Linked DNA regions of Immundisolibacter sp.. The protein of the gene in region 1 interacts with the protein of each later gene in a pairwise test. Links are inferred from orthologs where the notes say so. Each region holds a gene or a part of one and is shown in the gene's direction. Other genes may lie near its edges.

The links.
Region 2: the proteins of H5U26_RS07125 (region 1) and ftsL interact in binary tests that used the Escherichia coli proteins (3 or more experiments, as listed by UniProt). The link is inferred for Immundisolibacter sp. from one-to-one orthologs.

What each region holds. Positions count from the first base shown.
Region 1 is NZ_JACIZD010000003.1:225,676-236,560, reverse strand. What follows is about bases 1-2,986. They hold H5U26_RS07125 (septum formation initiator family protein), read left to right. Parts: upstream 1-1,351; coding sequence 1,352-1,621; downstream 1,622-2,986. Other genes in these bases: ispF (2-C-methyl-D-erythritol 2,4-cyclodiphosphate synthase), read left to right, coding at 2,372-2,845; ispD (2-C-methyl-D-erythritol 4-phosphate cytidylyltransferase), read left to right, coding at 1,629-2,372; eno (phosphopyruvate hydratase), read left to right, coding at 51-1,346; kdsA (3-deoxy-8-phosphooctulonate synthase), read left to right, coding at 1-43. Also shown: H5U26_RS07110 (MBL fold metallo-hydrolase), read right to left, coding at 3,027-3,905; H5U26_RS07105 (NUDIX domain-containing protein), read right to left, coding at 3,902-4,723; H5U26_RS07100 (DUF748 domain-containing protein), read left to right, coding at 4,836-7,658; H5U26_RS07095 (NAD(P)-dependent oxidoreductase), read left to right, coding at 7,781-8,752; folB (dihydroneopterin aldolase), read left to right, coding at 8,773-9,132; H5U26_RS07085 (SDR family oxidoreductase), read left to right, coding at 9,129-9,899; H5U26_RS07080 (alpha/beta hydrolase), read right to left, coding at 9,927-10,820. UniProt on the Escherichia coli protein: Essential cell division protein. May link together the upstream cell division proteins, which are predominantly cytoplasmic, with the downstream cell division proteins, which are predominantly periplasmic.
Region 2 is NZ_JACIZD010000001.1:173,514-184,412, forward strand. The notes cover bases 6,665-9,664. They hold ftsL (cell division protein FtsL), read left to right. Parts: upstream 6,665-8,026; coding sequence 8,027-8,302; downstream 8,303-9,664. Other genes in these bases: mraZ (division/cell wall cluster transcriptional repressor MraZ), read left to right, coding at 6,665-7,096; rsmH (16S rRNA (cytosine(1402)-N(4))-methyltransferase RsmH), read left to right, coding at 7,096-8,034; H5U26_RS00870 (penicillin-binding protein 2), read left to right, coding at 8,299-9,664. In the rest of the region: H5U26_RS00815 (NAD(P)-dependent oxidoreductase), read left to right, coding at 15-905; rfaE2 (D-glycero-beta-D-manno-heptose 1-phosphate adenylyltransferase), read right to left, coding at 948-1,448; H5U26_RS00825 (phosphoheptose isomerase), read right to left, coding at 1,445-2,026; H5U26_RS00830 (YraN family protein), read right to left, coding at 2,045-2,419; H5U26_RS00835 (penicillin-binding protein activator), read right to left, coding at 2,416-3,981; H5U26_RS00850 (PilT/PilU family type 4a pilus ATPase), read right to left, coding at 5,284-6,423; more of mraZ, read left to right, coding at 6,638-6,664; more of H5U26_RS00870, read left to right, coding at 9,665-10,032; H5U26_RS00875 (UDP-N-acetylmuramoyl-L-alanyl-D-glutamate--2,6-diaminopimelate ligase), read left to right, coding at 10,032-10,899. UniProt on the Escherichia coli protein: Essential cell division protein. May link together the upstream cell division proteins, which are predominantly cytoplasmic, with the downstream cell division proteins, which are predominantly periplasmic.

The sequences.
Region 1 (10,885 bases):
GGCCGCCGGTTTTGCCGAGCAGGCCCTGATGCAATCAACCTGAGACCCCGATGAGCACGATCGTCGATATCAAGGCCCGCGAAATCCTCGACTCGCGCGGCTTTCCCACCGTGGAAGTGGACGTCCTGACCGACAGCGGCCAGCTGGGCCGGGCGGCGGTGCCCTCGGGCGCCTCCACCGGTTCGCGCGAAGCGCTGGAACTGCGCGACGGCGACGCTGCCCGCTATGGCGGCAAGGGCGTGCGCAAGGCGGTCGACAACGTGCTGCGGGAAATCCTGCCGGCGGTGCGCGGCCTGGACCCGGCCGACCAGCGCGGCCTGGACGACGTGCTGCTCAAACTCGACGGCACCGACAACAAGGCGCGCCTGGGCGCCAACGCCACACTGGCGGTGTCCCTGGCGGCCGCCCATGCGGCCGCCGCGGCGCGCGGGCTGCCGCTGTACCGGCACATCAACCTGCTGTGCGGCGGCGTCGACATGTGCCTGCCGGTGCCGATGATGAACATCCTGAACGGCGGCGCGCATGCCGACAACAGCGTCGACTTGCAGGAATTCATGGTCATCCCGGCCGGCATGCCGAGCTTCTCGGAAGCCCTGCGCTGCGGCGCCGAGATTTTCCAGGCCCTCAAGCGCCGCCTGCGCGCACGGGGCCTTAACACCGCCGTCGGCGACGAAGGCGGCTTCGCGCCGGATCTCGCCTCGAACGAAGAAGCCTTGAAGGTGGTGCTCGACAGCATCGGCGATGCCGGCTATGCCGCCGGGACACAGGTGCTGCTGGCGCTCGACGTGGCCAGCAGCGAGTTCTACAAGGCTGGCCGCTACGAGCTCGAATCCGAGAAGCGCAGCCTGACGTCGGCCGAATTCGTTGCGTACCTGGCCGATCTGGCCGACCGCTACCCGGTGATCTCCATCGAGGACGGCCAGGCCGAGGACGACTGGGACGGCTGGAAGCTGCTCACCGAGCGCCTGGGCAAGCGCGTGCAGCTGGTCGGCGACGACCTGTTCGTGACCAACCCGGCCACGCTGCAGAAGGGCATCACGGCCGGCGTGGCCAACTCCATCCTGATCAAGGTGAACCAGATCGGCACGCTGTCGGAAACGCTGGACGCCGTGCGCCTGGCGCGCAGCGCCGGCTACACGGCGGTGATCTCGCACCGCTCGGGCGAGACCGAGGACACCACCATCGCCGACATCGCGGTCGGCAGCGGCGCCGGGCAGATCAAGACCGGCTCGCTGTCCCGCTCGGACCGGGTGGCCAAATACAACCGCCTGCTGCGCATCGAGCAGGAGCTGGGTGCCGCGGCGCGCTATCCGGGCGCCGGCGTGTTCGGGTCGCTCGCCCGCTGATGCCCATGCGCGCCGGCCTGCTTGCGCTGTTGCTGGTCATGCTCGGCCTGCAACACCGTTTGCTGGTGGCGCCCGGCAACCTGTTCGAGCTTGGCGAGCTGCAGGACCGGGTCGTGCGCGAACGCGACGCGGTCGACCAGCTGGCCGAACGCAACGCGCAGCTCACGGCCGAGGTCGAGGACCTGCGCAGCGGCGTGACTGCCGTGGAAGACCGCGCCCGCAGCGAGCTTGGCATGATCAAGCCCGGCGAGACCTTCATCCGCGTCATCGAGTAGGCGTCCGGTGGCGGAAGCCCTGCCGAGCGCCGACCACTGGGCGATCGTGCCCGCCGCCGGCATCGGCGTGCGCATGGGCGCGGACCTGCCCAAGCAGTACCTGCCGCTGGCCGGCGCACCCGTGCTGGTGCACACCCTCGAACGCCTGGCCGCACACCCGCGCGTCGCCGGCATCGTGCTGGCGCTGCGCGAGGCCGATCCGTACTGGCAGGCGCTCGGCTTCACCTGCGCCAAACCGCTGCAGGTGGTGACCGGTGGCGCCAGCCGTGGCGCGTCCGTGCTGGCCGCACTCGACTGGCTGGCCGACCGCCAGCAGCCGCAAACGCCAGTGCTGGTGCACGACGCCGTGCGCCCGCTGCTGCATGCGGGCGACATCCACAGCCTGTGCGCCGAGCCGCTGGAGGAGCACGGCTGCCTGCTGGCCACGCCGCTGACCGACACCGTAAAGCGCGCCGACGCCGCCGGCCGGGTGCGCGAAACCGTGCCGCGCGAGGGCCTGTGGACGGTGCAGACGCCGCAGCGGTTTCGGCTTGATGTGCTGCGGACGGCGCTGGCCGGTGCGCTGGCTGCCGACCAGGAACCCACCGACGAGGCCCAGGCCATGGAAAGCGCAGGCTTTCGCCCGCGCCTGCTGGCCGGCCGGCGCGACAACATCAAGATCACCGTGGCGCAGGACCTGCCCCTGGCCGAGTGCCTGCTGGCCGCGCAAGCGCGCTTCGATCGCACTGCCCAAAGCACCCCGGAGACCTGATGCGCATCGGCCACGGCTACGACCTGCACGCCCTGGCGCCCGCCCGACCCCTGGTGCTGGGTGGCGTCCAGATCCCCCACAGCCACGGCCCGATTGCGCACTCCGATGGTGACGTGCTGCTGCACGCCCTGGCCGACGCGCTGCTGGGCGCGGCGGCCCTGGGCGACATCGGCCAGCACTTTCCGGACACCGATCCGGCCTATGCAGGCGCAGACAGCCGCCTGCTCTTGCGGCGCGTGGTTGCGCTGGTACGCGAAGCCGGTTACTCGGTGGTCAACATCGACGCCACCGTGCTGGCGCAGCGGCCCAAGCTCGCCCCGCATCGGGACGCCATGCGCGCCAACATCGCCGCCGATCTGGGCCTCGACATCGACGCCGTCAGCGTCAAGGCCACCACCACCGAGGGCCTGGGTCCGGTCGGCCGCGGCGAGGCGATCGCCGCCCACGCCGTGTGCCTGCTGGCGCGCGCCTGATCAGAAGCGACCCGCCACGACCCGCTGTAGCGGCTTCGCTGCGCGATGGACGACGGACCGGCCCTACGCGAGGACGCATCGCCCGGCGAGCCGGGCTCCAGTCCTCCGATGACTCACTGGTAGCCACTGATTCTGGCAGCGCGTGCCGGCGCTGCGGGAAGCTGAATACCTCCGTGTTTCGTTAGACGACCCGCCGCCACACTGCGGCGCGGCCATCACCCTGCACCCGCCCTTCCGCCGCCAGCTTGATCAGATGCGCATAAACCGACAGTTCGGCCAATGCGTGCAGGGCCTTCGGGACGCCGACGTAGAGTTCGGCCACCAGGTCCGGGATGCTGCGCCCGCCCCCACCCTCCAGCACCTTGAGAATGGCCGCCTCGCGCGCCAGGCGGTGGTCGATGACCTGTTGCACGGTGGCCTGCGCGCCTTCCATGAGCCGGCCGTGCCCGGGGGCGATACGCTCGACGGGCTCCTGCTGCAGGCGCCGCAAGGACGCCAGATAGGCCGCCATGTCGCCATCGGGCGGCGCGATCACCACCGTGGTGCCATCCATCAGATGGTCGCCGGCGAACAGCAGGCGCTGCGTTTCGAGCAGGTAGCAGATGTGGTCGGCGGCGTGGCCGGGTGTGCGCAGGGCGCGCAGCGGACCGGCGTCGGTCGGCAGGATATCGCCATCGGCCAGTACCCGGTCGGGCGCGAAGCCCGGCGTGCTGACGCCGGCCAGCGCGATGCCGCTGCCGTACACCGGCACGCCGCAGTCGCGGGCCAGTTCCCGCGCGCCGGGGGCGTGGTCCGGGTGGGCGTGCGTGACCAGCACGGCGGTGATGGCATCGCCTGCGGCGCGCTTGATGGCATCCAGATGCGCCGGGGCGTCGCAGGCCGGATCGATGACCAGCACCTGACGGCTGCCGACCAGATAGGTATTGGTGCCGGGGCCGGTCATCAGGCCCGGATTGGGCGCGGTGATGCGCCGCACGCCGGGCCACACGTCGACGGCCGCCGCGAATGGGAACTCGGCGCGGATCTGTGGCGTATCGAAGGGGTTGCCGGCAGCGTTCACAGGGCCACTCCACGCAGGTCGATTTCTTCCACGCCTTCCGGCAGCGGCAGGCGCACCCGCTCGGGCTTGCCGTCGGCGCCGATGATCAGTTGCGGCAGTATCGCCGGCACCTGCCCGATGCTGCGTACCGCCGCCAGCAGGGCATCGACCGTCGGGTACCGGGCCAGGAATTCGAGCTGCTTGCGCGTGGCCGGTACCAGGTTGAAGCCGCCGGCCGCGTGCCGCGCCAGGGCCTCCTGCGGACGGACCCAGCAATGGTCGACGGTTTCCTCGCCGTCGTGCAGTGGTTCCTGACCGAGCGGCGCCCGGCACAGGAAAAACCGCGTGTCGTAGCGCCGCGGCATGCCCTCGGGCGTGATCCAGTGGCTGTAGTAATGGACCTGGTCCAGCGGCAGGCGCAGGTGCTCGCGTTCGCAGATGGCCGCCAGCGTGGTCTGACCGGCATTCAGCGCCGCCCGGTACGCCGCGAAGCGCTGCTGCGTTGCCGGCTCGTGCAGGCTCAAGGTCTGCCCGGCGGCATCGGCCGCCAGCAGCACGCCGGCTTCCTCGAAACACTCGCGAATCGCCGCCAGGTAGAACGCCAGGCCGCCTTGGGCGATGCCCAGACGCGCGCTGGCCTGGCGGGCGTCGAGCCCGCTGCACACACGCTGTGCCTGCGCGCCGCCGTCGCTGCGGTCGACCCCGCCGCCGGGGAATACATAAGCCCCGGCATTGAAATCGCTCTTGACCGTGCGCAGCAGCATGAACACATCGAAGCCCGGCGCGCCGTCGCCCGCCTCGCGCACCAGCACCACCGTGGCGGCATCTCGAAGGGTCATGGTCGTCTGCTCCGTATGAGGGGTCAGCGCAGGCTGACTGAACGGCCATTATGGCCCGCACGGATGGCCGGCCGGCTCGCTCGTGCCGCTTTCGCGGCTTAAGATCGGGACCATGCGCGCCTTCCTGGCAATAGCGAACCTGCGCCACCGCTGTCGTTGGCGCTGCCTGCTCATGCTGGCGTTGCTGGCCGCACTTGTGGCGGCTGCAATGGCCGTGCCCGAGCGCGCCCGGCTCTACGCCGAGCAGACCCTCGCCGAAACCACCGGCGGCACCGCCCATGTGGCAGCGCTCGATTTCGACCCTTTGCGGCTGGCGCTGCGGATCGACGGCCTGCACCTGAGCGATCCCGATGGCGCCCTGCTGCTGGCGGTGGACAGTGCCATGGCCGACCTTGCGGTCGACTCCCTGTGGACACGCAGCGTGCATCTTGACGCCTTGACGGTACGCGGTGCGCGCGGGCAGCTCGGTCTCCTGGAGGGCGGCGGCATCAGCCCGCAACTGCCGGCCGGCGGCGGCGATGGCGGTCCGCCGCCGCGGCTGCGCATCGACCGGATGAACGTCGATGGCAGCGCGCTTGTCGTGCGCGACGCCAGTGCACGGCCGGCGGCCGCGCTGCGCCTGACCGATCTGGTCGTGTCGATGGCCGGCTTCGACAGCCAGGCCGCAGAACCGATTCCCGTGCTGTTGCGGGGCCGCGCAGGCGGCGGCACGCTGCGCCTGCAGGCCGATCTCGTGCCGGCGCCGCTGGCGCTCGACGGCCGCTTCTCATTGCAGGGCATCGACGCCGAACCGGCGCTGGCCTACCTGGAACGCGCGCTACCCCTGAAAGCGCGTGGGGGAAAAATCGACGCCAACGCCACGCTATCGCTGGCTGCCGGCGGGGCGGTGCGACTCAGCGACGGTCGCATGAGCCTGCGCCAGACCGCGCTTGCCGATGCCAGCGACGCCCCGCTGGCGCAGATTGCCGAACTGGCCGTGGATGAACTGGCCCTCGATCTGGCCGCCCGGCGCGTGTCCGTGGGCCGGATCAGCGGACGCGACAACTGGTTGGCGCTGGCGCGGGCAGCCGACGGACGAATCAACCTTCAGGACTTGACCCGCCAGGCCGGCAACGACGAAACGGATCCCGCCGGCCCAAGCTGGCAGGTCACGCTGGGCGCCCTGGCGCTGACCGGCCAGCGCCTGAGCATCAGCGATGAAACGGTGCAGCCGGCGCTGCACCAGGACCTCACGCTGGAGCAGGTCGACATCGGTGCGCTGGGCGCGCCGGACAAGGTGCCGGTGAGCCTCACCGGCAGCCTGGCGGACGGTGGCACCTTCGGGCTGGCCGGCGAGGCGGTGTTGCCAGCCGGCCCGGCCGAGCTTGAAATCACCGCCAAGGGCCTGCCCCTGCCGCCGCTGGCGCCCTACCTGCCGGACGTCGGCCCGGTCGCCTTGCGCAGCGGTACGGCAGCGGCCACCGGACAGCTGACGCTCGGCGGGCCGGGGCCGGAATTCCGCGGCCAGGTCACGCTGTCCCGTGTCGATCTGTGGGACACCGAACGCGACGAGGCGCTGCTGGCGCTGCGCACGCTGCGCGTGGATCAGCTGCAGGCCAGCGCGCAGGGCGTCACGTCCAGCAAGATCTGGATCAACCGGCCAGTGCTGCGGGCTGTCATCACCGAGAACCGGCAAAGCAACCTGTCGCGCTTCGGGCCACGCGACGTGGCGCCAGTCACCGACTCACCAGTGACCAACGATGGCCCCGGGCCGGCGCCGATGCGCTTCGCAGTCGACACGGTGCGCGTCAGTCGCGGCACGCTCCACATCGAAGACCACAGCCTGACGCCGCATTTCGCGGTCAGCATCGAGCAGCTGAAAGGCAACATCGACGGCCTGGCGAGTGATGCCACGCAGCCGGCGCGCGTCGTGCTGAACGGTCGCATCGACCAGTACGCGCCAGCCACGGTCGAGGGCAGCTTTACCGTCGGCGTACCGCGCGAAGCCGCGTTCAAGCTGTCCTTCACCGGGGTCGAGATGGCGACCTTCACGCCCTACGTGAGCAGGTTTGCCGGCTACCGCATCGAGCGCGGCACGCTGGACGTGGACCTCGATTACACGGTAAGCGGGCCACAGGTGATCGGCAACAACCGAATCATCCTCAACCGTCTGGTGCTGGGCGAGCGGGTGGACAGTCCGGACGCGCTCGACCTGCCGCTGACCCTGGCCCTGGCAGTGCTCAAGGACTCGCGCGGAGTCATCGACGTCGCCCTGCCGCTGCGCGGCGATCTCTCGAACCCGCAGTTCGACTACGGCGCCCTGATCGGCAAGGCGATCAGGGCGCTCGTGGTCAAGGCGGTGAAAACACCCTTCACCCTGCTGGCGCGCCTGGTCGGCGGCAAGGCAAAAGACCTGCGGACAGTCGCGTTCGCCCCCGGCAGCGCGCAGTTGCCGGCGGCGCAGATGGAACCCCTGCAGAAAGTGGCGCAGGCCCTCATCGCGCGGCCGCAGCTCACGCTGCACATCCACCCGCTGGCAGACCAGAACGACGCCCGGGCCCTGGCGCAGCAGGCGCTGGGGGCGGCCCTCGGCCAGGCGGGCGGTGAAGATGATGATCCGTTCGAGGGCGATGCCGACTGGACCGAGCGCCTGATCGCGCTGTACGAAGAGCGTTTCGGCAACGAGCCGCCGGCAGTGCCCGCACCGGCCGATACCCAGCCGACTGCTGCCGAGCAGCGCGCCGCGGCGGCGCGCGCCGGGCGTGAGCGCCTGCTGGCCGCCATGGCTCCGGATACGGCGGCCCTGCGGGCGCTGGCGCAGGCACGCGGCGAGGCAATCCGCGCCGCACTGATGGACAATGGCGTGCCGGTCCGGCGCCTGACTATCGTGCTGCCGGCCGAGGATGCGCCGCTGCAGCCTTCGGCCACCAGCGAACTGGTGCTGGCGACTTCCTGAGGAAACGCACCGTTCGCGGCGACGGCGCCGCTCCCACACTCTTCGAGGCGGTGTGGGAGGCCCGCTCCCGGGCCGAATGCGCATGGATTCATTTTCAAGCCACGACACAAGAGGAGAGACCCGTGACAATTCTGGTAACCGGCGGCTGTGGCCTGGTGGGCTCGTTTGCGGTGCGCGAGGCGGCGGCTCGCGGCGTGCCGGTGGCGGCCTTCGACATGGTCTTGAAAACCGAACTGCTGGCCGACATCCGCGACAAGGTCACGCTGATGCAGGGCAACGTGCTGCACGCGCCGGACCTGTACCGGGCGGTGCGCGAGCTGGACGTGACGCGCATCCTGCACACGGCGAGCTTCCTCACCCCCGGCGCCTACGCGCGGCCCTACGCCAACGCCGAGCTGACCATCATGGGCACGCTGAACGTGCTCGAATGCGCCCGCGCCATGGGCATCAAGCGCGTCAGCTACGTGTCCACCGGCAAGACCGGGTGGACCGGCGCGGCCTTCTCCGGAACGCTCAATACCGGCAAGTTCGACATCCCCGCCGATCCCTACGCCAGCGCCAAGGTCGGCGCCGAGCTGCTGGCCAACGACTATCGCCAGCTGTACGACCTGGACGTGCGCATCCTGCGCCTGGGCGGGCAGGTGTACGGGCCGGGCTTCGCCTTTGCCGGCGCCGTCGGCCAGGGCCTGCAGCCGTTCATCGAGAAGCCGCTGCGCGGCGAGCCGGTGCACTACGACAATCCGCTGCTGGCCTACTCGGCACCCATCATCCCCATGCTGTACGGCGCCGACGCCGGTCGCGGCTGCATGACTGCCACCCTGGCCGCCGACCTGCCGCACGTGGTCTACGACATCAACGCGCCGGTCGCCAGCACGCTGTACCAGGTCGTGCAGGCGATCAAGGCGCTGATACCCGGCGCCGACATCGAGGTGCCCGAGGCACCGACCGAGGCCGGCCCATTCCGGGCCGGTCCGATTGCGCCCGACCCGCGCGCGCAGGCCGACTTCGGCTACCTGCCCGAGTACGACCTGATGCGCGGCCTGCGCGAGTACATCGCCTTCGTCAAGACCGGCCGCTACGCGGTCGTCAGCTGATTCCGGAGCAGTTTTCACCCATGAGCATCGGCACCATCCACATCGACGAACTGACGGTCCACTGCGTCATCGGCATCATCGAATCCGAGCGCCTGCACGACCAGCGCATCCTGATCGATGCGGAGCTGGATATCGATTTCGCCGCCGCTGCCGCCAGCGACAGCATCAACGACACCATCAACTACGCGGTGGCGGCCGAACACCTCACCCGGCTGGCCGTGGAAGGCCGGTTTTATCTGGTGGAGGCCTACGTCAGCCACGCCACGCAGCTGCTGCTGGAACGCTACCCGCAGGTGAGCCGGGTGCGCGTGCGCGTGCGCAAGCCGGACATCCTGCCGGCCGCGCGCAGCGTCGGCGTCAGCCTCGAACGGCGCCGATGACGGCGGCACCGACCGCCGACCTCAGCGGCCGCGTGGCGCTGGTCACCGGCGCTGCCCGGCGCACCGGCCGTGGCCTGGCCCTGGCCCTGGCGCGGGCCGGTGCGGACGTGGTGGTGCATTACGGCCGGTCGCGGCAGGACGCCGAAAGCGCGGTGGCCGAAATCGCCGCGCTCGGCCGGCGGGGGTTCGCGATCAGCGCCGATCTGGCGGTGCCGGGGCAAGCCGAAGCGCTGATCGAAGCCGCCCTGACGCAGGCCGGGCGCCTCGACATGCTGGTCAACAACGTCGGCAACTACCCGCTCGGCGACCCGCTCGGCCTGGCGCCGGAGCAGTTTCGCGCCACGCTGGAGACCAACCTCATCGCGCCCTACGCGCTGATCCGCGCCGCCCTGCCGGCGCTGGTGGCCTCCGGCATGGGCCACGTCATCAACCTCGGCTACGCCGGCGTCGAGCACCTGGTGGCCAACACCCGCGCCATGGCCTACCAGATTTCCAAGGCCGGACTGCTGGTGCTCACGCGCAGCCTGGCGCAAGCGCTGGGGCCGCAGGGCGTGCGCGTGAACATGGTCTCGCCCGGCCACATCGACAACTCGGTCGACCTGCCGGCGGACATCGAAAAGCACGTGCCGCTGGGCCGCCCGGCGCAGGTCGACGACATCGCCGGCGCACTGCTGTTTCTGCTGTCGCCAGCCGGCGGCTACATCACCGGCGCCAATATCGAGGTGGCCGGAGGCTATCGGCTGAGTCTGGCCGACACGCTGGATTGAGCGCGACGGCCGGCCGAAACGGCGCCGTCACGCAGCCGTGGGCCAGCCGGCCAGCAGCCCGTGCAGGGCGCCGCACAGCGCGCGCGGCGAGTCGAGCATCAAGTGGTGGTGCGCGCCCGGGATGGCGAACATGGGCCAGCCGCGCTGGCGCGCCAGGCGCCCGATGTAGTCCTTGACCGCCGGCGTGAAGACCGCGCTGTGGTCGCCATGGATGACCGCCAGGGGCGTTTCGAGGGCTTCCAGCTCGCGCCACGGCTCGTGCAGGTGCAGCTTTTTGAACAGCGCATCGTCGAATTTCCAGCTCCAGCCGCCCTTCATCGGCGCCACCGAATGGTGGGCGATGTGCTGCAGCAGGTAGGGATGCTGACAGGGCTGCTGCGGCAACAGGAAAAACCGGCGAACAGCGGTCTCATAGTCGGCGCAGACGGTCTTTGGGCGATACGGCGCCTTGGTCGGGTCGAACGGCGAGGGCTCATCCGGCGGAAACACAGCCGAGTCCAGCATCACGATGCCGCGCACGCGCCCCGCATGGCGCACGCCCAGCGTCAGCGCCACCGCCCCGCCCAGGCTGTGGCCGATGACCACCGTATCGGCACCCAGACCGGCATGGTCCATGACGGCAACCACGTCGTCGCTGAACAGCGCGGTCGAATACGCCTCCCGATGCTCGCTGTCGCCCATGCCGGACAGGTGCGGCGCCACCACGTGAAAACGCTCGGCAAAGCGCGGCGCGATGAAATCCCACCAGTTGGCGTGCGCCATGGCGCCGTGGATCAGCACCAGTCCCGGCAGGCCGGGCGTGCCCCAGGACCGGTAGCGCAACAGCGCGCCGTCGTGCAGGACTTCGGCCTCGCTGACCGGCGCCTGCAACGCCTCGCTGACCCAGGCCGGCGGGCCCGGATTCGTTTCCCCGCCGCTCACGACCTTGCACCCGGCCCGATCAATCGCCGGCCAAGGCTCCGGAAGCGCAAGCGCGGCCTGTCATT
Region 2 (10,899 bases), on another replicon or contig:
CGTCGGAGCACCCCATGCAGCTTGGATTCGTGGGCGTCGGCACCATGGGCGTACCCATCGTCGGTCACCTGGTAGCCGCCGGGCACACGGTCAAGGCCTTCGACCTGTCGGCCGACGCGCTGGCCAAGGCACAGGCGGCCGGCGCGCAGGCGGCAGGCTCGGTCGGCGAGGCCGCCGCCGGGGCACAGGCCGTGTTCGTCGCCGTCTCCAACCAGGACGTGCTGGGTGAAGTGCTGCGACAGCCAGGTGGCATATTCGAGTGCGGCGCGCCAGGGGCGATCGTGGTCGATCTTGGCACCACCGCGCCGCCGCGTTGCCGCGCCTTCGCCGCCGAGGCCCGCGCGCGGGGCATGGATTACGTGGACGCCCCACTGAGCGGCTCCACGCCCTGGGCACAGGCCGGCACGCTGGCCGTCATGGTCGGCGCCGAGCAGGCCGCCTGGGGCACCGTGCTGCCGCTGCTGCAGACCTTCGGCGGCAGCATTTTTCATCTGGGTCCGGTCGGCAGCGGGCAGACCGCCAAGCTGTGCCACCAGCTCGCCTTCATGGGCACGCTGCTGGGCCTGAGCGAAGCGGTGGTGCTGGGCGAGCGCTGCGGCATCGACGGCGTCAAGCTGATGGACGTGCTGGGCGCCTGCGTGTCGCCGCGCCACGTGATCGATTTCTACAAGCCCCAGCTCGCCGCCCGCCCGCTGGGCGAGGGGCCGACCGGCCTTGGCATCTTCTACAAGGATCTGCGGGCCGTGCAGGAACTGTCGCAGCAGGATGCCGGCATCACGCTGCCGCTGGGCGAGGCGCTGCTCGGCCTGTTCCAGCAGGCGATGGACGCCGGCTACAGGAATTTCGATCCGTTCGGCCTGAGCGAGCTGATCGACAAGGGCGTAATCAAACACCGCGAAGGCTGAGAGCAAGGCTTGCGCGACCGGGCCGCGCCGGTCAGCGGTCGGCTATTTCGCGTCCTGCTCGCGGATGCGACGCAGCAGATCGCTGGTCGAGCGTGTGTGACGGAAGCGGATCGAGTGCACCTGCCCGGCGTAGCTGCGCACGAAGTCGGCGCCGACGATGGACTCGACCGGCCAGTCGCCGCCCTTGACCAGATGATCCGGACGCACGGCGTGGATCAGCGCCAGCGGCGTGTCGTCGTCGAAGGCCACCACCAGGCTCACCGCCTCCAGCGCCGCCAGCACCGCCATGCGCTCGGCCAGCGGGTTGATGGGTCGGTCCTCGCCCTTGCCCTGGCGGCGCACCGAGGCGTCGCTGTTGACGCCCACCACCAGGCTCGCGCCCAGCGCGGCGGCGCGGTCCAGGTAATCGACATGCCCGGCGTGCAGGATGTCGAAGCAGCCGTTGGTGAACACGATCGGTCGCGGCAGGGCGGCCAGACGACCCGCCAGCTCGGCCGGGTCGGTGACCAGTTTTCTGGCGTAGCGGGGTGGGGCCTCGCTCACCGTGGCAGCTCGTCGATCAGCTCGCACAGGCAGTGCAGGATCAGGATGTGAACTTCCTGGATGCGCGCGGTGACCTGCGCCGGCACGCGTATTTCGATATCGGCCGGTCGCAACAGGGGCGCCAGCGCGCCGCCGTCCCGGCCGGTGAGTGCGACGACTCCCAGTCCGGCCTGCTGGGCGGCTTCGATCGCGCGCAGGATGCCCGGCGAGTTGCCGCTGGTGCTGATGGCCAGCAACACATCCCCCGGCCGGCCCAGCGCCTGCACCTGGCGGGCGAACACATGCTCGTAACCGTAGTCGTTGGCGACCGCGGTCACGGTGGAGCTGTCCGCGTGCAGGGCGATCGCCGGCAGGGCGGCGCGTTCGCGCTCGTAACGGCCCAGCAGCTCGGCGCTGAAATGCTGGGCATCCGCCGCGGAACCGCCGTTGCCACACACCAGCAGCTTGCCGCCGCCGCGCAGACTGGCCGCCAGCAAGCTGCCGGCGCGCGAAATGGCCGGCGCCAGCGCATCCGCGCTGGCCAGTTTCAGCTGCGCGCTTTCGTGGAAGCGCGCGGCAACGAGGGCAATCGGGTCCATGCGGCTCAGGTAGCCCGGTCAGTCGTTGGTGAAGGCATTGCGCAGCCATTCCAGGTGCCCGCCATCGACCGCGCCGGTGATGCTGACGATGTCGAAACGGCACGGCGGCGGCGTGCGCTGGTCCAGGCTCTGCAGATAGTGCTGTGCGGCCAACAGTATGCGGCGGCGTTTGGTCGGGGTGACCGACTCGGCAGCAGTCCCGAAAGCGGCGCTGCGCCGACTGCGCACTTCCACGAACACCAGCTCCTTGCCGTGACGGGCGACCAGATCGATCTCGCCACCGGCGACGCGGTAATTGCGCGTCAGAATCTGCAAACCCTGCGCCGTGAGGTGCGCGGCGGCCCGGTCTTCGGCCGCCCGGCCGCGCTGCAGATGCAGTGCGCCGGTGCTCACGGCAATCCGCCGGGCGTCAGCGGCACCGGCATGCCGCCGCTGAAACGGGCGCAGGCGAGCACGCGCCGGTGCAGGGTGCCGTCGGCTTCCAGGCCCAAGGCACCGGTCAGGCCCTCGGGCAGGGCATCGACCGTGCGCCCCAGACGAAGCTCCCGGCCCACCGCGTAGGCATCGGCGCCCAGTGCCAGCAAACGCGGCGGTTCGCGGTCCAGCTGCGGCCAAGCCTGGCGCGCCGCGGTCAGGGGCCCGCCGTCGCCGGACAGCGTCTGCCGGTTCAGCGCCCACGGGCTGTCGCAGAACACGACGTTCTGGAGGTCGGCATCGGCCGGATCCGGACTGCCACTCCATACCTGCGAGGTGGTCAGCACCGGCAGGTCGAACAGGCCCACGTAGGCCAGCTGCGGCACGATCTGGCGGGCGTCGGTCGCGCTCGCGATGACGATCAGCGCCTGCGGGCCAGGCGGTGTCGGTGCGGCCACGGACGACACGCCCGGCGCATCCGGTGCGGCCGGCACCGTGGCTGCCAGGCGCGCGCCAAACAGGCCGCGCAGGGCGGCCGCAAAATCGGTGTCGCCAGCGTCGAAGGGAACAGCACCCGACAGCCGCCCGCCCTGCGTGGTCAGGGCCGCGCTGTACAGGTCGCGCAGGCGCCTGCCCCAGGCATCGTCCACGTACAGCATGGCCACGTCACGATAGCCGGCGGCCGCCAGCCACTGCGCGCCGGCGGCGGCCTCGTCGGCCGGATCCAGCGACAGGCGGTACAGGTTGACCTGGCCGACGGCCGGTTCGGGATTGTTCAGCGCCAGGGTCGGGCGCGGCAGGGGGGATTTGGCCAGCGCCGCCACCTCCGCCTTCTGCAGCGGGCCGATGACCGCGGCCGCCCCGTCCGCCAGCGCCTGCCGATAGCTCGTGAGCACGTCGTTGCCGCTGGCGTAGAAACGCAGCTCGGGCCCGCTGCCGTCGTGCAGGCGCGCCGCGACGATGCCGGTCGTGATGGCCTGTGCCGCACTGTCGAGGCTGCCGCCGTACGGCAGCAGCACTGCAAGGAAATCACCGCCAGTCAGCGCTGGGCCGGGTGCCGCAAAGCTGCCGGGAGGCAGTCGCTGCACGAGCGCATCGCGCTCGGCGGCCAGATCGGCCGGCGGGTGGAGCTCGAGAGTCGGCGCCAGCGCCGCGGCGGCAGCGACCGGATCACCCCGTCCCAGCGCCAGGCGGGCCAGCAGGAGCTGCTTTTGCGTGATCAGCCCATCGCCCAGCGGCGCCACGTCGATCTGGCCGAGCAGCGCCTGGCTGCTGGTGGTGTCGCCGGCCGCCAGCCACGCAGCGGCGGCGCGCAGTTGATATGCTTCGCGCCCCGGCGACGGGCGGCTGGCCGCCAAGGCCTGCCAGGCCTGCGCCGCGGCACCGTAATCGCCCCGCGCCTCGGCCTCGCGGGCCGGCTGTTCAGGGTCGACCGGCACCTGCGCCGGAGTGGGCGGCGGGGTCGGCGGCGGGCTTGCGCAGCCACCGCCGAGCACCACCAGCAACGCGGCCGCCGCCAGCTTCAGAAGCGGAACGTTCAAGGGACGGGCCGACCGGCTCCCGGACACAGGCAATGGAAACCAGGACATGTGGCGGCCGATTGTACGTGGTGGCCACGCCGCTCGGAAATCTGGCCGATCTGAGCCCGCGCGCGGCGCAGACTCTGGCGGCGGTGGCCGTGATCGCCGCCGAAGACACCCGCCACAGCAGGCCGCTGCTGAATCATTACGGCATCCGCACGCCGCTGCTGGCGCTGCATGAACACAACGAGGCGGCGCAGACCGGCCGCCTGATCGAGCGCCTGCGCCAGGGCGAGGATGTCGCCCTGATCAGCGATGCCGGCACGCCGGCCATCAGCGACCCCGGCCAGCGTCTGGTGGCGGCGGCGCATGCGGCGGGCGTCAGTGTGGTGCCGCTGCCCGGACCCTGCGCCGCCGTGGCGGCGCTCAGTGCCAGCGGCCTGCCGTCGGCGCGCTTCGCCTTCGAAGGTTTTTTGCCGGCGCGCGCGGCGGCCCGGCGGGCGGCGCTGGCGGCGCTGGTGGAGGAGCCGCGCACGCTCATCTTTTATGAAGCGCCGCATCGCCTGCTGGACCTGCTGGATGACATGGCTGCCGTGTTCGGCGATCGCCCGCTGGCGCTGGCCAAGGAATTGACCAAGATCCACGAGGCGGTGATCAACGGCGATGCCGAGAGCCTGAAAGCCTGGCTGCGGGCCGAGTCCGGGCGCGAGCGGGGCGAGTTCGTGCTGGTCGTGCAGGGCGCGCCTGAGCGCCCGCAGACCACGGACGACCTCGATGCCTTGCTGGGTCGGCTGCTGGCGGTGCTGCCGCTCAAGCAGGCCGTAACGGCCGCGGTGGCCGTGAGCGATGCGCCACGTAATCGCGTGTATCGATGTGCGCTTGCCTTGCAGACGGCGCCCCCGCAGCCCACACTTGCGCCCGCGGGGAGCCGGACAGGCAATCGCGCCCACCTGGATGATCTCCCGGAGGGCGAGGAAAGTCCGGGCTCCACAGGACGGGGTGCCAGGTAACGCCTGGGGGGCGCGAGCCTACGGAAAGTGCCACAGAAAACACACCGCCGATGGCGTCGCAAGGCGCACAGGCAAGGTTGAAAAGGTGCGGTAAGAGCGCACCGCGCGGCTGGCAACAGACGTGGCAGGGTAAACCCCACCCGGAGCAAGACCAAATAGGGGGACGGCTGGCCGAAAGGTCACGACGCGTGGTCCGCGCGGTCCCCGGGTAGGTCGCTAGAGGCGGTCGGTGACGGCCGTCGCAGACGAATGATTGCCCTCGACAGAACCCGGCTTATCGGCCGGCTCCCCGCCTGAATTCTTGTCGGCCCGGTCAGAATCCCTGAAAGCGCAGCTTCAGGTCGGTCACGTTGGTCGCGTTACTCAGCGCCGTGTCCTGGCTGATGTGACCGGCCTCGGCCAGGTCGTACAGGTAATCGTCGAAGGAGATCATGCCGTGCTGGCGGCCGGTCTTGATGACCTCGATGATGTCCGACTGGCGCTGCGGGTCCTCGATCATGTCGGCGATGGTCGGCGTGACCACCATCACCTCGAAGGCCGCCACGCGGCTGCTGCCGTCGGCCCGCGGCAGCAGCCGCTGGCTGATCACGCCGCGCAGGTTGGCGGCGATGGCCTTGCGCTGGGTGTCCTGCTCCTCGGGCGGGAAATACGACACCAGGCGGCTGATGGCGTCGTAGCAGTTGGGCGCGTGCAGGGTCGACAGCACCAGATGGCCGGTTTCGCTGGCGCGCACGGCAGTGGTGATGGTCTCCGCGTCGCGCAGCTCGCCGATGAAGATCACGTCCGGATCCTGACGCAGGGCGGCGCGCATGGCGCTGCCGAAATCGGGCGTGTCGATACCCACCTCGCGCTGGTTGATGACGGCCTGCTTGTCCTTGAACAGGTACTCGATCGGGTCCTCGATGGTGACGATGTGGCGCCGGTCGCGAAGGTTGATCATCTCGATCAGCGCCGCCAGGGTAGTTGACTTGCCTGAGCCGGTGGCGCCGGTCACCAGCACCATGCCGCGCTTTAGCTGGCTGAACATCTCGATCGTCGGCGGCAGGTTCAGGTCTGCGGCGGTGGGGATCTGCATCGTGATTGTCCGCAGGGACATGGCGATGGTGCCGCGCTGGCGATAGATGTTGGCGCGCACCCGGGCGACGCCCGAGAAGCCATGCGACAGGTCCACTTGATGGCGATCGGCGAACACCGCGCTCAGGCGCTCGTCCAACAGGGCCTTCGCCAGGATGTCCATGTCCTCGCTATTGAGCATGGGCTGGTCGGCCATCGGCTCGAGCTCGCCCAGGCGCCGCCAGTAGGGTGGTGCGCCGGACTTGAAGTGCAGATCGGATACCCGCTCGGCCACTGCCAGGGTGACCAGATGACGCAAGAACGGTTCCCCGTCACGGGCCGTGAGCGGCCTGCCGGCGGCGGCATTGGACGGTTCCGGGGCGGTGAATTGATCGGACATCGTATTCGGACTCCCGTCACTGGTATGCAAGCGACGCAGTTTAGCCAAGCCGGATACAGGCTGCCGTACCGAAGGTCATAAAAAGCCGCGGGGCGATGCGCAAATTCCTGCCTTGACAGGCCGTGAGCGCAGTTCCTATAGTGGCCACTCAAGTGGGGATTAGTGGGTCATTTTGGTTGAAATGTGGGGGCTGCACCCATAACCCGAGGGGAGCATGTTTCGCGGTATCACGGCGCTCAGTCTGGACGCCAAGGGTCGGATGGCCATTCCGAGCCGTTACCGTGAGCGCCTGCAAACCGACGCACAAGGCCAACTGATCCTGACTCTGGACCACCGCGGCCAGTGCCTGCTGCTGTATCCGCTGCCGGTGTGGGAAGCGATCGAGCGCGAGCTGATCGGCGCCCCCAACCTGCTCGAGGTCGTCGACCAGCTCAAGCACACCCTGATCGGCCACGCCACCGAGTGCGAGCCGGACGGCCAGGGGCGCATCCTGCTGCCGACGATGCTGCGCGAGCTGGTCGGCATCGATCGCCAGGTGACGCTGGTAGGTCTTGGCAACAAATTCGAACTGTGGGACGAGCAGGCCTGGGATCAGCGCCGCAAGGGCTGGCTGCGGGCGGCCCAGGACGGTGCGGTGAACCTGCCGGAGCAGCTCAGCCGGCTGGCGTTTTGATGAGCCATACAGGCGCCGGTACCCACCGGCCGGTCATGCTGGACGAGGTAATGCAGGGCCTGGCAATCCAAACGAGCGGCTGCTATGTCGACGGCACCTACGGTGGCGGCGGGCATGCGCGCGCGCTGCTGGCGGCGCTGGGACCCAACGGCCGGCTGCTGGCCATCGACAAGGATCCGGCGGCCGCCGCGCGGGCGCGGGCCGAATTCGCCGGCGATGCGCGCGTCAGCATCCACCACGGCAGCTTCGCGCGCCTGGGCGAGTTCGTGGACGCGCACGGTCTGCGCGGGCAGATCGCCGGGGTGCTGCTGGACCTTGGCATGTCGTCCATCCAGCTGGACGATGCCGGACGGGGTTTCAGCTTCATGCGCCCCGGGCCGCTGGACATGCGCATGGACACCAGCCGCGAACCGACCGCCGCGCAGTGGCTGCAGGACGCCGACCAGGGGCAGATCGAACAGGTCCTGCGCGAATTGGGCGAGGAGCGCTACGCGCGCCGCATCGCCGCCGCCGTGGTGGCGCGCCGCGCGCAGGCGCCGATCACCACCACCGACGACCTGGTCAACGTGGTGCGCGGCGCCATGCCGCGGCGCGAGCAGCACAAGCACTTTGCAACGCGCACCTTCCAGGCGCTGCGCATGGTGGTCAATCACGAGCTGGACGATCTGGCCGCCGGCCTGGACCAGGCGCTGTCGGTGCTGGCGCCCGGCGGACGGCTGGTCGTGCTGAGCTTTCATTCCCTTGAAGATCGTCCGGTCAAGCAGTTCATGCGCCTGCACGCGGGCCGCTTCGAGGGTGCGCACGAGCCGCCCGTGCTGCGCCTGGTGCGGGTGCCCAAGAAGGCCGCCGCGGCCGAACTGGCGGTCAATCCGCGCGCGCGCAGCGCCATCCTGCGCGTGGCCGAGCGCCTGCCCGATCCGGTGCCCGCCCATGATTGAGCGCATTGGACATCTGCTGCTGGCGGCGCTGCTGCTGGTCTGCTTCGCGTCGGCGCTGGGCGTGGTGCACATCAAATACCGCGAACGCCGCCTGGTGACCGAGCTGAGCGAGCTGCGCGAGAGCCGTGACCGTCTCGACAGCGAGTGGAGCCGCCTGCTGCTGGAAGAGGCCACGTTGACCACGCATGCGCGGGTCGAGGGCAAGGCGCGCGACGAGCTGGGCATGGTCCTGCCGCAGCCGCAGGAAATGGCGCAGGTGCGACGATGAGCGCCGTGTTCTCGCGCCCGCGTCACTACCTGGTGCTGGCCCTGCTCCTGCTGGCCGGTGGCGCGCTGATGGTGCAGGCCGTGTACCTGCACACGCTGCGCACGCAGTTCCTGAAAGGCCAGGGTGATGCGCGCGCCCTGCGCACCGTGTCCATCAATGCCCATCGCGGCATGCTGCTGGACCGCAACGGTGAGCCGCTGGCCATCAGCGCGCCGGTCGATTCGGTATGGGTCGTGCCGGAGGATTTTCGCAAGGCGCGGCAGCGCTGGCCCGAACTGGCGCATGCGCTGGGGCTGGACCCGACGCAACTGTCGGCCACCGTGGCGGCGCGGGCCGACACCAAATTCGCCTATCTGCGCCGCGCGGTGCCGCCGGAAATGGCCGATGCCGCCCTGGCACTGAAGCTGCCCGGCGTCTATCGCCAGCGTGGCTACCGCCGTTACTACCCGCTGGCCGAAGCCGCCGGCCACGTGGTCGGCTACACCGATATCGACGACCACGGCCAGGGCGGGCTCGAAGCCGCCTATGACGGCCACCTGCGCGGTACGCCGGGCAAAGAACGCATCGTGCTCGACGCCCGGCGTCAACGCGTCGCCCTGCTCGAAACCATCGCCCCGCCGCGACCGGGCAAGGATCTGCGGCTGTCCATCGACCGGCGCATCCAGTACCTGGCCTACCGTGAGCTGAAAGCCGCCGTGCTGCGCCACAAGGCCGCCTCCGGTATGGCGGTGATGCTGGATGTGGCCAGCGGCGAGGTGCTGGCCATGGTCAACCAGCCGACCTTCAACCCGAACGATCGCGCCGACCAGGATCCGGACCGCCGCCGCAACCGGGCCGTCACCGATCCGTTCGAGCCGGGCTCCACCATCAAGCCGTTCACCGTGGCCGCCGCCCTGGCGCACCACAGCTTCGATCCGCACCGCGTGATCGACACCTCCCCCGGCTACCTGCGCGTGGCCCGGCATACCGTGCGCGATGTGCACAACTACGGCGCGCTGGACATGGCCGGCGTGATCCGCAAGTCGAGCAATGTCGGCGCGGTGCAGATCGGCCTGTCCATGACTCCGGCGCAGATGTGGGAAAGCTTCGCCCGCTTCGGTTTTGGCGTGCCCACCAGCACCGGCTTTCCGGGCGAAGCCAGCGGCCTGCTGCGCGCCGCGCAAAGCTGGCGACAGGTCGAGCAGGTGACCATGGCCTTCGGTTACGGCGTATCGGGCACGGCCCTGCAATTGGCACGTGCCTATGCCGCGCTGGCCAGCGGCGGCCTGCTGCGGCCGGTCAGTTTCCTGGCCGTTCCGGCCAGCGAGCAGCCGGCCGGTGAGCGCGCCCTGCCGGCGGATGTCGCGGCCGAGGTCAACGCCATGCTCGAAGGCGTGGTCGGGCCGGGAGGCACGGCCACCAAGGCGGCCATCGCCGGCTACCGGGTGGCCGGCAAGACCGGCACCACGCACATCGCGGCCGGCGGCAGCTACGACCGTCGCCGCTATCTGGCCACCTTCGCCGGCTTCGCGCCGGTCAGCAATCCGCGTCTGGTGCTGCTGGTCAGCCTGCGCGACCCGCAGGGCGCCTATTACGGCGGTGAAGTGGCGGCGCCGGTATTCCAGAGCGTGATGGCGGGCGCCCTGCGCATGCTCGGCGTGGCGCCGGACGCGCTACCGGCGGCGCCGCTGATCCCGCCGACGCCGGCTGCGACACCGAACCTGCTGCAGGCGGCGGAGCGCCGCCTGTGATGGTCGCTCGCAAAGCCAACCCGACGACGGTGCCACTGGCCACGCTGCTGGCCGGTTGGCTGGACGGCGAACCGAGCGCCGGCCGGGTCGGCGACCTCGCCGTCAGCGGCCTGTGCAACGACAGCCGGTTGGCACAACCGGGCGATCTGTTCCTGGCGGTGCCCGGGCGGCGCACCTCGGGCGCCCGGCACCTGGAGCAGGCCATCGCGGCCGGCGTCGCGGCGGTGCTGATCGACGCCTCCCTGCCGCTGCCGACCGGCTTGCCAGTGCCCGTGCTGGCGCTGGCGGACCTGGCCGCCCGGCAGGGCATCATCGCCGCGCGCTTTCATGGCGAGCCGTCCAAGGCGCTGGCCGTGATCGGCATCACCGGCACCAACGGCAAGACCTCGGTCAGCCATTTCCTGGCCCAGTGCCTGCCTCGCTGCGGCATCCTGGGCACCGAGGGCAACGGCTTTCCCGGTCGGCTGGAGCCGGCCAGCCACACCACACCCGACCCGCTGGCCCTGCAGTCCTGGCTGGCCCGCCTGCGCGACCAGGGCGCCCGCGCGGTGGCCATGGAAGTGTCCTCGCACGCCCTGCACCAGCAGCGCACGGCCGGCGTGCGCTTCGATACCGCCGTCTATACCAATCTGGGCCACGACCACCTGGACTATCACCGCGATCTGGACGACTACGCCGCCGCCAAGGCCGGCCTGTTCGCCAGCCCCGGCCTGCGCGCGGCGGTGCTCAACGCCGACGATCCCTACGTCGAGCACATGGCATCCGCCCTGGCGCCCGGCGTGCGCGTGCTGCGCTACGGCCTGCGCCACGGCCAGCTGCGCGGCCGTGCCGATGCCCGGCCGGGCGGGCTGCTGATCGACATCGACA